DNA from 2 places in the Paraburkholderia sp. J76 genome. Region 2 is predicted to be linked to the other one. Evidence: riboswitches for the same ligand, from Rfam matches in the RefSeq annotation. Region 2 holds a riboswitch; the other holds the start of a gene.
The links. A riboswitch is a leader RNA that binds a small molecule or an ion and turns the genes downstream of it on or off. The one in region 2 is predicted to bind thiamine pyrophosphate.

Region 1 (5,782 bases), on a different contig from region 2:
AATAGCAGCGAATTGCCGATGGGGGTCAACAACTGGTGGAACATCACGTCTCCTTTATGCTGGTTCGTTATCGGCGCAGCAGTGCGGCAGCGTGCGCCGGGGCGCGTCGTCGGCTGTGGAGTTCGGTGGCCGGCCAGGCGGCCGAGTTAAGGCGGCGCTTCAATCCCCGCTAGCCCACTTGGAGGATAGATAACGCGACGAGAGCGTCAAGGAGGGAAAGTACGGTCCGGCACCGTTTTGCGGGGGATTTCGCGTCGCGGTTGCGTGCCTGGGCGTCAGTGATGCCAATGTCCGCCGCCTCCGCCCCAGTAGCCGAAGCCGAACGAGACGGCGGGCGCGCCCCAGCCCCAGCCGTACGCGGGGTAGGGGTAATACGCGGGGTAGGTGGCGGGATAAGCTGGATAGGCCGGCCACGTGGGCACGGCGAGCGCGACGGGCGGAGAAGGATAGAGTGGCCCCGGATACTGCGCGTCGGGCACGGCGACAGGGGTTGGCGCGGTTTGCTGGGTGGCCGCCACGGGCACCGTGCCGTAATAGTAGGGGCCGTAGCCGTACGGGGAATAGTAGTAGCAGCCGGAAAGCGACAGGAGCATGCTCGCGGCAGCGATCATCGACACAGACGGACGTTTCATGGCGCGCTCCGCGGGTGGCGAACGGCCGCGCGGGTTATATCGTCTTCAGGCTTGGGCCGTTCGATCGTTCGACTTTACGCCGTACCTCGGCGTTTTGCGCACGTTATTGCTGGAGGCCCAAGGCTGTACCCAAGGCTCAAGCAAACGCGGCGCAGCCCCTGAGGGTCTGCGCCGCGCATCCTTCCCTGATGCACGCCTTGAGCGGCGTGTTGCCTGTCGTGTCGTGTTCTGCTTTTTTTACTTGCCAACCTGGTTGCCGATCACGCCGCCTACTGCCGCACCGCCCACGGTGGAAAGCGCATTGCCGCCAATCGCGGCGCCGGCCGCGCCGCCCACGCCTGCGCCAATGACCGTATCGCGATCGCGCGTCGACATGCCGTCGCAAGCCGAAAGACTGCCCAGCATGGCAACGAGCGTCGTTACCGTCAGCAGCGTGCCTGCACGTTTGAGCGTTTTCATTTCCGACTCCCCACGCATGTGCGTTTGAGTGTGCGGTACGACATACGCGGAACGCGCACATCGCCCCTCCAATACCTTTATCGTAGGCAGGCGACCCGTATCCAGGTGTGTGCGCTTGTCAGCGAGTTGTGCGAGTCGTTAGAAAATGTTTCGGCGGGCCGCGAGGGCCCGCCGGGCGGGGCAAGCGCTTACTGGCGCTGATAAATCTCCGCGCCTTGCTTGACGAACTCGACGGCCTTCACCTCCATGCCCTTCTTCAGGGCCTCGTCGTCGCTCATACCCTGCTTCGCGGCGAAGTCGCGCACGTCCTGCGTGATCTTCATCGAACAGAAGTGCGGGCCGCACATCGAGCAGAAGTGCGCGACCTTGGCCGAGTCCTTCGGCAGCGTTTCGTCGTGGAACTCGCGCGCCTTGTCCGGATCGAGACCGAGGTTGAACTGGTCTTCCCAGCGGAACTCGAAGCGCGCCTTGGAGAGCGCGTTGTCGCGCACCTGCGCGCCCGGATGGCCCTTCGCGAGATCGGCCGCGTGCGCCGCGAGCTTGTACGTGATGATGCCGTCCTTCACGTCGTCCTTGTTCGGCAGACCCAGGTGTTCCTTCGGCGTGACGTAGCAGAGCATGGCCGTGCCGAACCAGCCGATCATCGCGGCGCCGATGCCCGAGGTGATGTGGTCGTAGCCCGGCGCGATGTCGGTGGTGAGCGGCCCGAGCGTGTAAAAGGGCGCTTCCTTGCACCAGTCGAGCTGGAGATCCATGTTCTCCTTGATGAGCTGCATCGGCACGTGGCCCGGGCCTTCGATCATCACCTGCACGTCGTGCTTCCACGCGATCTGCGTGAGTTCGCCGAGCGTCTTCAGTTCGCCGAGCTGCGCTTCGTCGTTGGCGTCGTAGATCGAGCCGGGACGCAGGCCGTCGCCAAGCGAGAAGCTCACGTCGTACTCCTTCATGATTTCGCAGATCTCTTCGAAATGCTCATAAATGAAGGACTCCTTGTGATGCGCGAGACACCACTTGGCCATGATCGACCCGCCGCGCGAGACGATGCCCGTCATGCGGTTGGCGGTGAGCGGCACGTATTGCAGGCGCACGCCCGCGTGGATCGTGAAGTAGTCCACGCCTTGCTCGGCCTGTTCGATGAGCGTGTCGCGGAACATTTCCCACGTGAGATCCTCGGCCTTGCCGTTGACCTTCTCGAGCGCCTGGTAAATCGGCACCGTGCCGATCGGCACCGGCGAATTGCGGATGATCCACTCGCGCGTTTCGTGAATGTGCTTGCCGGTCGACAGATCCATGACCGTGTCGCCGCCCCAGCGGATCGCCCACGTCATCTTGTCGACTTCCTCGCCGATCGACGACGTGACCGCGGAATTGCCGATGTTCGCGTTGATCTTCACGAGGAAGTTGCGGCCGATGATCATCGGCTCGCTTTCCGGGTGGTTGATGTTCGCGGGGATGATGGCGCGGCCACGCGCGATTTCGTCGCGCACGAATTCGGGCGTGATTTCCTTTAGCGCGTTCTCGCCGAACGCCGCGGCGCCGAATGCCTGGCCCGGATGCTGGCGGCCCATCATCGCGGCGAGCTTCGCGCCGTTCGGGCCGCTTTGCTTGAGGCTTTCCAGATATTCGGCACGGCGCTGGTTCTCGCGAATCGCGATGTATTCCATCTCGGGCGTGACGATGCCCTGGCGCGCGTAGTGCATCTGCGTGACGTTCTTGCCTTTTTTCGCGCGACGCGGCGTGCGGTGCAGGCCCGGAAAACGCAGTTCGGCGGTGGCCGGATCGGCGGCGCGCTCGCGGCCGTATTCGGAGGAGAGGCCCGGCAGCGCTTCGGTGTCGCCGCGCTTTTCGATCCAGTTCTGGCGCAGCGCGGGCAGGCCCGCGCGAATGTCGATGCTGGCTTCCGGGTCGGTGTACGGCCCCGAGGTGTCGTAGACATAGACCGGCGGATTCTTCTCGCCGCCGAAGCCCGTAGGCGTATCCGCTTGCGTGATCTCGCGCATCGGCACGCGGATATCGGGCTGCGAACCGGTCACGTAGATCTTGCGGGAATTGGGCAGCGGCGCGATCGCGGCTTCGTCGACGTGCGCGTTGGCGGAAATGAACTTCGGATTCGCGTTCATGCGTCTCTCTCCATGGAAAGCCAAGTGGGAACAACGGCTTAGCAGGAGACGAGACGGAACGTGGACGGACTTCGCTGTGATGGGTGAGGCTTGAGCGATGTTGCGAAGTCCGGACGCTTCCCTGCGCTGGCATTATCCAGATCAGGTTCAAAGGGTATTTCTCACCCGCGAAATACGCTGCACGACTTTCGTTCGATGCGGCGCATGACGCAGGACCCCCGCGTAAGCAAGGCCAAACGATACACCGCGCTGCGACGATCTGGCAAGTGCCTTCGCCAGTGAGATGTGCCAGGCGCGAACTGGCGCAGCTTGCGGCGGCTTACAACGTGAAATCGTTCGAAGCTTCGGGCTGAAACAGGATGCGCTCGATTTTCAGCGTTTCGACCGCGCCTCCCGGCGTGGTGAAGCGCACGCTGTTGCCGCGCTTCGCGCCGAGGAGCGCGAGACCCGCGGGCGAGAACACGTTCAGCCGCCCGGCGTCGACGTTCGCTTCATGCGGATAGACCACGGTGTACGTGAGCGCTTCGCCGTTGCGCTCGTCCACGAGCGTCACCTGCGAGTTCATCGTGACGACATTCGTGGCCACGTCGCGCGGCTCCACGATCGCGGCGTGCTCGAGCAATTCGTCGAGCATGGCCAGGCGTTCGGGCGCGGCGCCCGGCTCTGCGGCGCACTTCTCCAGGCGGGCGACATCGAGTTCGGTGAGGTAGCGCATTTTCTTCGACATGGCGGGTCTCCTTGCGATCCAGAAAAAGTCGAGGTTAGGGCGAGGGCTGGCGGCCCAGATAGCGCGAAGGGGCGCGGGGCCGCAGCGGGGCGCAACGGATCGGCCCGGAGCCCGACCGAACGGCTCCGATAAGGTGGGGAGGCGGGTTCAGTGCGGGCGCCGGGCGGCGCAGAGCGGGGCCGACAGCGCAGCGGACAGTGACGGCAAGGCGCGCGGGCGGGTGGACACGGATCTCGGCGCCAGTCGCTCGCGGGCCGGCCGCAAGCGCGCCGGCGCGCTGCGAAGAGCGCGCGGCGGCAAGGCGGGAGCGGGAGGCGAAACGAGCGAAAACATGGCGGGCGGCGTGTCTCGAACAGGTAATTGAAAGTTAAACGTAATACTCGATCATGCTAGCACGATCTCACAAAGCCGGCGCGCGCGTGGACGCGCTGGCTTTGCAGTGAGCACAGTCTAGAGCAAACGCCATGACGCAGCGCGCATAAAGCCTACTGAAAGCCGCCGCAACGACCGGCGATACTGCATAATGCGGGTCGCCCGTCCCGGGTGTCCTTCGTACTCCGACTTTTTTGCGTTCTTGCGCACCTGCACCATGCTGTCGAGCTTTACCCGTCCCGCCGCCTTGCCGCCGGGGCGCCCGCGGTTCAGCCATTCACGCGCCGCGGCGAAATGACGATGCCTCCCCCTTTGCATTCTCGCGTGAATTCTCGATCGTTCCTCGCCGGAGCCCTGCGGGCCGCAGCGGCGCTGTGGCGTTTTGTGCGCGGCGTGCGGCTGCCGCAATCGCGCGCCGGGCGCGTCGCGCTTTCGCTTGGCGTTGTCTACTTTGTCTGGGGCTCGACGTATCTCGGCGTGAAAGTCGCGCTTGACTCGTTTCCGCCGCTGCTGCTTTCCGGCCTGCGTAATCTGCTCGCCGGCATCGGCCTGTTCGTGTTCGCCATGCGCCGGCGACCCGTCATGCCGACGCTCCTCGAAGTGCGCAACGCCGGCGTGGTGGGCACGCTGCTCGTCGGTCTGTCGAGCGGCATGCTCGCTTACGGCATGCGTACCGTAGGAACCGGCACGGCGGCCGTGATGGTCGCGACGGTGCCGCTCTTTGCTACCGTGATCTCGGCGGTTACCGGCCGGCGCGTGGCGAAGGCCGAATGGGCCGCCGTCGCGCTCGGGCTCGTCGGTATTGCGATTCTCAGCCATGGCGGCGGGGCTTCGGGCTCCGCGGGCGGCAGCCTCGCTATTCTGTGCGGCGCGCTCTTTTGGGCGATCGGCGCGCATCTGGCGGGCAAGCTCAGATTACCCACGGATCTCTTTATCGCGACCGCGCTGCAAATCGGCCTCGGCGGCGCCATGTCGACCGCGGTCGCGTTGGTCACCGGCGAACGCATGGGCGAGTTGCATTTTTTGCCGCTCGCGGCATTCCTCTACCTGATGCTCATCGGCACGATGGCGGCCTACGTCGCGTATGGCTATCTGATCCGCCATACCAGCCCGCTCGTCGCGAGCAGTTGCATGTATGTGAATCCTGTCGTTGCGGTCGCGCTCGGCGCGCTGCTGCTCGGTGAGCCGGTCACGGGCGGCACTGTCGTCGCGACCGTGCTGATTCTCGGCAGCGTGGGTTTGTCCTTTATCTTCGACGACCGCCGCCGTACGTCCTGAATCCTCGCGTCCCGTTAGACACATGCACGCGGCCGCTGCGCATCCGAAGATGCGCAGCGGCCGCGTTTTCTTCGTTCCCCGGCGATCAACTGATCAACTGTTACTTCGCCTTTTCCGCGGAGTTCGTGAGGGCGTGGCCGCCTGCGGAAACGTCTTCGCCGGCACCCGCCATCGTGTTGCAGGCGGAAAGTCCT
Region 2 (5,782 bases):
TCGCGCCATGCGAGCGCGAGCACGAGCGCGTCGTGCGGATCGAAGCCGCAGTCGAGAAATGCCGCCAGCGCGGGAATCCAGTCCTCCGCCAGTTCGCCTTCGAGCGCGTAACGTTCGCCGCCGAGATGCAGTGTGGCGCGCGCCGCCTTCGGGTTTTCGCCCGCGGCTTCGATCACGCCCGCGCCGTCGGTCATCCAGCGCGCGATGTTGGCCAAATGTGGCGCCGCGTCGGTGACGATGATGAGATCGCCGCCGTTGGGCACGTCGGGCGGCGTGAGGCAGATGCGCCACGGCGCATGCGTGGGCTGCCAGTCGCCCAGGCGCGCGCGAATGCGCTCCGCCGTTTCGGTGAGTTCGTCGGCGGGCGGCCAGAACAGTTCGCGGTCCTTAAGTCGCAGCGTTTCGGTCATCGTTTGTCTCCATCCTGGTGCCAGAAAGGCATGCCGACCACGGGTGTGCTCGCCACCGCCGCCTCGCGCTCGGCCATCGGCCCGGCGAGAAATGCCGCACGGCCGGCCTCGACGCCCAGCGCGAACGCACGCGCCATCGCATCGGGGTGCGTGGCCTGCGACACGGCCGTGTTGAGCAGCACGCCGTCGAAGCCCCACTCCATCACCTGGCACGCATGCGACGGCACGCCGAGACCCGCATCGACGATGAGCGGCACATCGGGCAAGCGCTCGCGCAGCACGCGCAGGCCATACGGATTGATCACGCCCTTGCCGGTGCCGATCGGCGCGCCCCACGGCATGAGCGCCTCGCAGCCCGCGTCGAGCAGGCGCCGGCCGATCACGAGGTCTTCGGTGCAATACGGCAGCACCTTGAAGCCGTCCTTCACGAGTCGCGCAGCGGCCTCGATCAGGCCGACCGGGTCGGGCTGCAGCGTGTAGTCGTCGCCGATCAGTTCGAGCTTGATCCAGTCGGTTTCGAAGACTTCGCGCGCCATGTGCGCCGTCGTCACGGCCTCGTTGACGGTGAGACAGCCGGCCGTGTTCGGCAGGAGCGGCACGCCGTGGCGCTTGAGCAGATCGAAAAAGCCCGCTTCGGCGGTGCCTTCGTTCATCTGGCGGCGCAGCGCGACGGTGATCATGCCGGGACGCGCGGCCGCCATCGAATCGGCGAGCGATTGCAGCGACGGATAGCGCGACGTGCCGAGCAGCACGCGGCTCGCGAAGGTTTCGCCGTAGAGCGTGAGCGCGTCGGCGGTGGGAGTGGTGGTCATGGGTTGGAATCCTTGGGCGGTTGTCGTGAAAGCGCTCGCGACCTGTGCAACAAGCGGCGGCGCGCGACCGGAGGCTTTGAGCGAGCGAGGCTCAGCCACCGGCCACGGGGCTCACGACGTCGAGGCGGTCGCCCGCCTGGAGCGCGCGCGCGCCATGCTGGGCGCGCGCCACGAAATCGCCGTTCAGCGCGACGGCGAACGGCGGACGCGCGCCAAATGCGGCGAGCGCATCGGCGACAGTCGCGCCCTCGCGCAGCGTGACCGGCTTCTGGTTGATGTGAATGTCCATGGCAAATACGTTCTCAGACTGCGGATTGTTTCGGGTAGCGCTTCAGGCCGGCTCGTGCGCGCCCTGCACGTGGAGCATCTCGCCCCAGCGCGAGGCGCGGCGCAGCGACTCGAAGGAATCGGCGTCGTTCACGCGCTCGTCGAGCAGCGCCTGGGCGACGCGCGCGGCTTCGTCGGCGACTGCCGGCGCGATCATGAATCCGTGCCGGTAAAGGCCGTTCACGCGCAGCGTGGTCTTGCCGTCCCAAATGAGCGCCGGGCGATGATCGGGCAGCGTCGGGCGGCACTGCGTGTTCAACTCCAGAATGCGCGCCTCGCCGAACGCCGGATGCACCGCAAACGCCGCGCTCAGCAGTTCGAGCGCCGAGCGCACGCTCACAGGCGAACGGTCCTCGCCTTCGATCTCGGTCGCGCCGATCACGAAAACGTCGTTCTCCTTGGGCGCGATATAGAGCGGATAACGCGGATGCAGCAGCCGCACCGGCCGAGTGAGCGCGATGCCCGGCGCGTGCACGCGCGCGACTTCACCGCGAATTCCGCGCAAACCCGGCAGCACAGGTTTGGCGCCCAGCCCGCGACAATCTATCGTCACGCGCGCAAGCGGCGGGTTGGCCTCGTCGACCGTGGTATGCCAGTGAGTCTCCACGCCGCGATCGGCGAGCCCCGCGGCCAAAGCGGCCAACGCCTGGCGATTGTCGAGCTGGCCCTCGCCTTCGAGCAACCAGCCGCGCGCGAAGCGCCCGGCGAGCGCCGGTTCGGCTGCGTCGAGCTGGGCGCCGGCGAGCGCGACGAAGTTCGACTCGGCGAGCGAACGCGGCGCGTTGGCGCGCACGCGGCGCTCGAAGAGCGGGGCTTCGGTGCGATCGGCGGTATGCCAGACGACGAGCGTGCCATTGCGCTGGAAGAACACAGGCTGCGGCAGCCCGGCCAGAATGCGCGGCCAGGTTTCGAGCGACTCGATGCCAAGCTCGGTGATGAGCAACTCGGCCACAGCCGCCTCCGCGAGAGGGGCGAGCATGGCCGCCGCGACCCAGGCCGCGGCTTCGCCGCCTTCGGGGCCGCCACGTTCGTAGAGCGCGACGCGATGGCCCTCGCCGGCAAGATGCCATGCGACGAGCCGGCCGCTCAAGCCGCCGCCCAGCACGGCAAAGTCGGGCATGCCGCCCGCGCGATGATGATGGGCGCGGCTCATGACGGCGCTCCGTCACGCAAGGCGCACGGCAACGCGAACGGCACCGCGCACGCGATAAAAAACGGGGAGCAAAGAGAATAGGCGGTCATCGTATCCTTTCCGTACGGCAGCAGCAGACGTACCCAAGGACGAAACCGGCTGGCAAGGCCGACCGTGGAGGCTATGCGGCGCAGACGGCCCGGCACGAATGCGAAACTCGCGGAATTCGTACGAACCGATGCGCCCAAAGCGCAGCCCGGCGGGAATCCTGGCGCCCTGCGAAGGCTGGGCGCCGGCCAAGACTTTCTGAAACTTCCCGCGCCGGTATTACCCGGATCGGGTGCGAAGGGTCTCTCTCAGCCTCAGTACGGCATGCCCCGCATACCGGTGAAGCACCCCTGTTTCGTCAAAGTCGATTAGACCACAAAAGCCGCGCGGCCCGCAAACCTCGGCGGAACGGGCCGCCGGCTCTGGCACAATGCCCTGAGCCCGCCTCTTTCGCCTCGCAGGCCCGCGCGGTGAGACAATGGGCGCCACGCCACGGCGGCGCAGGCGCGCGCTTGTGTCTCCGCTTTCGGCCCGCTTTTCGCCGATTAAGACTCACTTAAGCGCCCGGCGACAGAATCGCTGCAAAATCGCCGCCCCGCAGCCGCCATGCGGCGCGAGAGCGCATGCCCCGAGCGGGCCGCCACATCTTCAGGACGCACATGACCAACCAACCTGCTGCCCCCGCCACGCCCGATCAGAACGAGCATCAGAAGATCACCGCGTGGAGCCTGATCAAGCCTTACTGGGTGTCCGAGGAACGCTGGGTCGCCTGGGGTCTGCTCGTCGCGATCATCGTGATGAATCTGCTCGTCGTGTGGATCAACGTGCGGCTGAACGGCTGGAGCGCGGAGTTCTACAACGCGTTGCAGGCCAAGGACGTCAAGCGCTTCCCGCCACTGTTGCTGACCTTCACCGAGCTGGCGTTCGGCTTCATCATCCTCGCGGTGTATGGCCGGTATCTGCGGCAGATGCTCGGCTTTCGCTGGCGCCAGTGGCTCACCCACCGCTTCCTGAACGAGTGGCTCGGCAAGGGCGCGTTCTACCGCATCGAGCGCGACCGTCTCGCCGATAACCCCGACCAGCGGATCAGCGACGACCTTCAGTCGTTCGCCACGACCACGCTTTCGCTCACGCTCGACCTCCTCTCCACGGTCGTCACGCTCATCTCGTTCATCACGATCCTGTGGACGCTCGCGGGCGCGCTCACGGTCACGCTGGGCGGCACGCCGATCGCGATTCCGGGCTACATGGTCTGGGCCGCCGCGCTCTACGCCGTGTTCGGCTCGCTCGTGATCCAGAAGGTCGGCCACCCGCTCGTGTCGATCAACTATCAGCAACAAAAGGTGGAAGCGGACTTCCGCTTCGGCCTGATCCGCCTGCGCGAAAACGCCGAACAGATCGCGCTTTACGACGGCATGAACACCGAGCGCAGCAACGCGCAAGGGCTCTTCCAGCACATCCGCGAAAACTGGTGGCGCGTGATGAAGTACACGAAGCGCCTCACCTTCGTGCTGAGCTTCTACGGCCAGATCGCCATCATCTTCCCGCTCGTCGTGGCCGCGCCGCGGTACTTCGCGGGCGCCTTCACGTTTGGCGTGCTGATGCAGATCTCGCAGGCCTTCGGCACCGTGAGCGATTCGTTCTCGTGGTTCATCAATAGTTACTCCACGCTGGTCGAATGGCGCGCTACCGTGAACCGTCTGCGCGAATTCGTGCGCGTGGTGCACTCGCCGCGCCTGAAGGAATCGGTCTCGCCGGCCACCGAGCACGGCGGCATCAACCTGCATTTCATCGACAACAACGAACTCGCCACCGACCACCTCAAGCTTTCGCTGCCCAACGGCATGCCGCTCTCGGAAGTGCGCGACATCGCCATCAAGCCGGGCTCGCGCTGGCTCGTGCGCGGCCCCTCGGGCGCCGGCAAGAGCACGCTGATGCGCGCGCTCGCGGGCCTGTGGCCGTTCGGCGAAGGCTCGATCGACGCACCCGTGGATGCGCGCATGATGTTCATCCCGCAGCAGAGCTACCTGCCCATCGGCACGCTCAAGGCGGCGCTCACCTACCCCTCGCCCGCCGACGACTACAGCGACGAAGACTGCCGCGAAGCGCTGCGCGCCTGCCGCCTGGAAGAGTACGCGGATCGTCTCGCCGAATCGGCGCACTGGTCGCGCGTGCTCTCGCCGGGCGAGCAGCAACGTCTCGCCGGCGCCCGCGTGCTGCTGCACAAGCCCGACTATCTGTTCCTCGACGAAGCGACGAGCGCGCTCGACCCCGACAACGAAAGCCGTCTCTACAAGCTGTTCGTGGAGCGCCTGCCGAAGGCGGCGATCGTGAGCGTCGCGCACCGCGAGTCGCTTGCCGCATACCACCACGAAACGCTCGAGATCGAGCGCATGCCTGAAGAGCGGGTTGCCGCGTGAGCGTAAACGCAAACGCCGGGGGCTTTGACCGCGTCGTGCTGATCACGGGCGCGGGCTCGGGTATCGGCGCGGCGCTCGCGCGCCGTATCGCGGCGCCGGGCGTGGCGTTGATGCTGCACGCGCGCGGCGCGGACGACGCATCGCGCGAGCGCCTCGCCGCCGTCGCCGCCGAGTGCGAGCAGCGCGGCTCGACGTGCGCGAGCGCGTACGGCGATCTCGCCCAGGCGGGCCAGCCAGGCGCGCTCGTGGACGCCACGCTTGCGCGCTTCGGCGCGCTCGACCAGCTCGTCGCCAACGCCGGGCATGCGCAGCGCCAGACGCTCGCTGCACTAGAAGCCGCGTCGCTCGAAGGCGCGTTCGCGGCCATGCCCACGGCGTTCGCGGCGCTCGTGCAGCGCGCGCGTGCGGCGCTGGAACGCTCGGCGCGCGCCCGCGTGGTCGCGCTGAGTTCGTTCGTCGCGCACCGCTACCGCGCCAGCGCGCCGTTCGCCGCCACCGCTGCCGCGAAGGCCGCGCTCGAATCGCTGGCGAAAACCGCGGCCGCGGAACTGGCGCCGCACGGCGTGACCGTGAATTGCGTCGCGCCCGGCTACACGCGCAAGGATCACGGCCCGACGCCGGAAAACGCGTCAG

Region 1: another riboswitch for thiamine pyrophosphate. It lies ahead of thiC (phosphomethylpyrimidine synthase ThiC); the one in region 2 lies ahead of U5768_RS27925 (FAD-dependent oxidoreductase).

Annotation. Positions count from the first base shown of each region.
Region 1 covers NZ_CAJMZJ010000003.1:109,909-115,690, forward strand. The annotation lists gene U5768_RS07070 (L-lactate permease) at 1-44, opposite strand, end outside; gene U5768_RS07075 (hypothetical protein) at 276-632, opposite strand; gene U5768_RS07080 (glycine zipper 2TM domain-containing protein) at 870-1,091, opposite strand; gene thiC (phosphomethylpyrimidine synthase ThiC) at 1,280-3,211, opposite strand; TPP riboswitch at 3,312-3,441, opposite strand; gene U5768_RS07090 (GreA/GreB family elongation factor) at 3,531-3,938, opposite strand; gene U5768_RS07095 (EamA family transporter) at 4,683-5,588, shown strand; gene U5768_RS07100 (entericidin A/B family lipoprotein) at 5,689-5,782, opposite strand, start outside.
Region 2 covers NZ_CAJMZJ010000018.1:73,587-79,368, reverse strand. The annotation lists gene thiE (thiamine phosphate synthase) at 1-410, opposite strand, end outside; gene U5768_RS27935 (thiazole synthase) at 407-1,222, opposite strand; gene thiS (sulfur carrier protein ThiS) at 1,314-1,511, opposite strand; gene U5768_RS27925 (FAD-dependent oxidoreductase) at 1,554-2,702, opposite strand; TPP riboswitch at 2,978-3,091, opposite strand; gene U5768_RS27920 (ABC transporter ATP-binding protein/permease) at 3,389-5,149, shown strand; gene U5768_RS27915 (SDR family NAD(P)-dependent oxidoreductase) at 5,146-5,782, shown strand, end outside.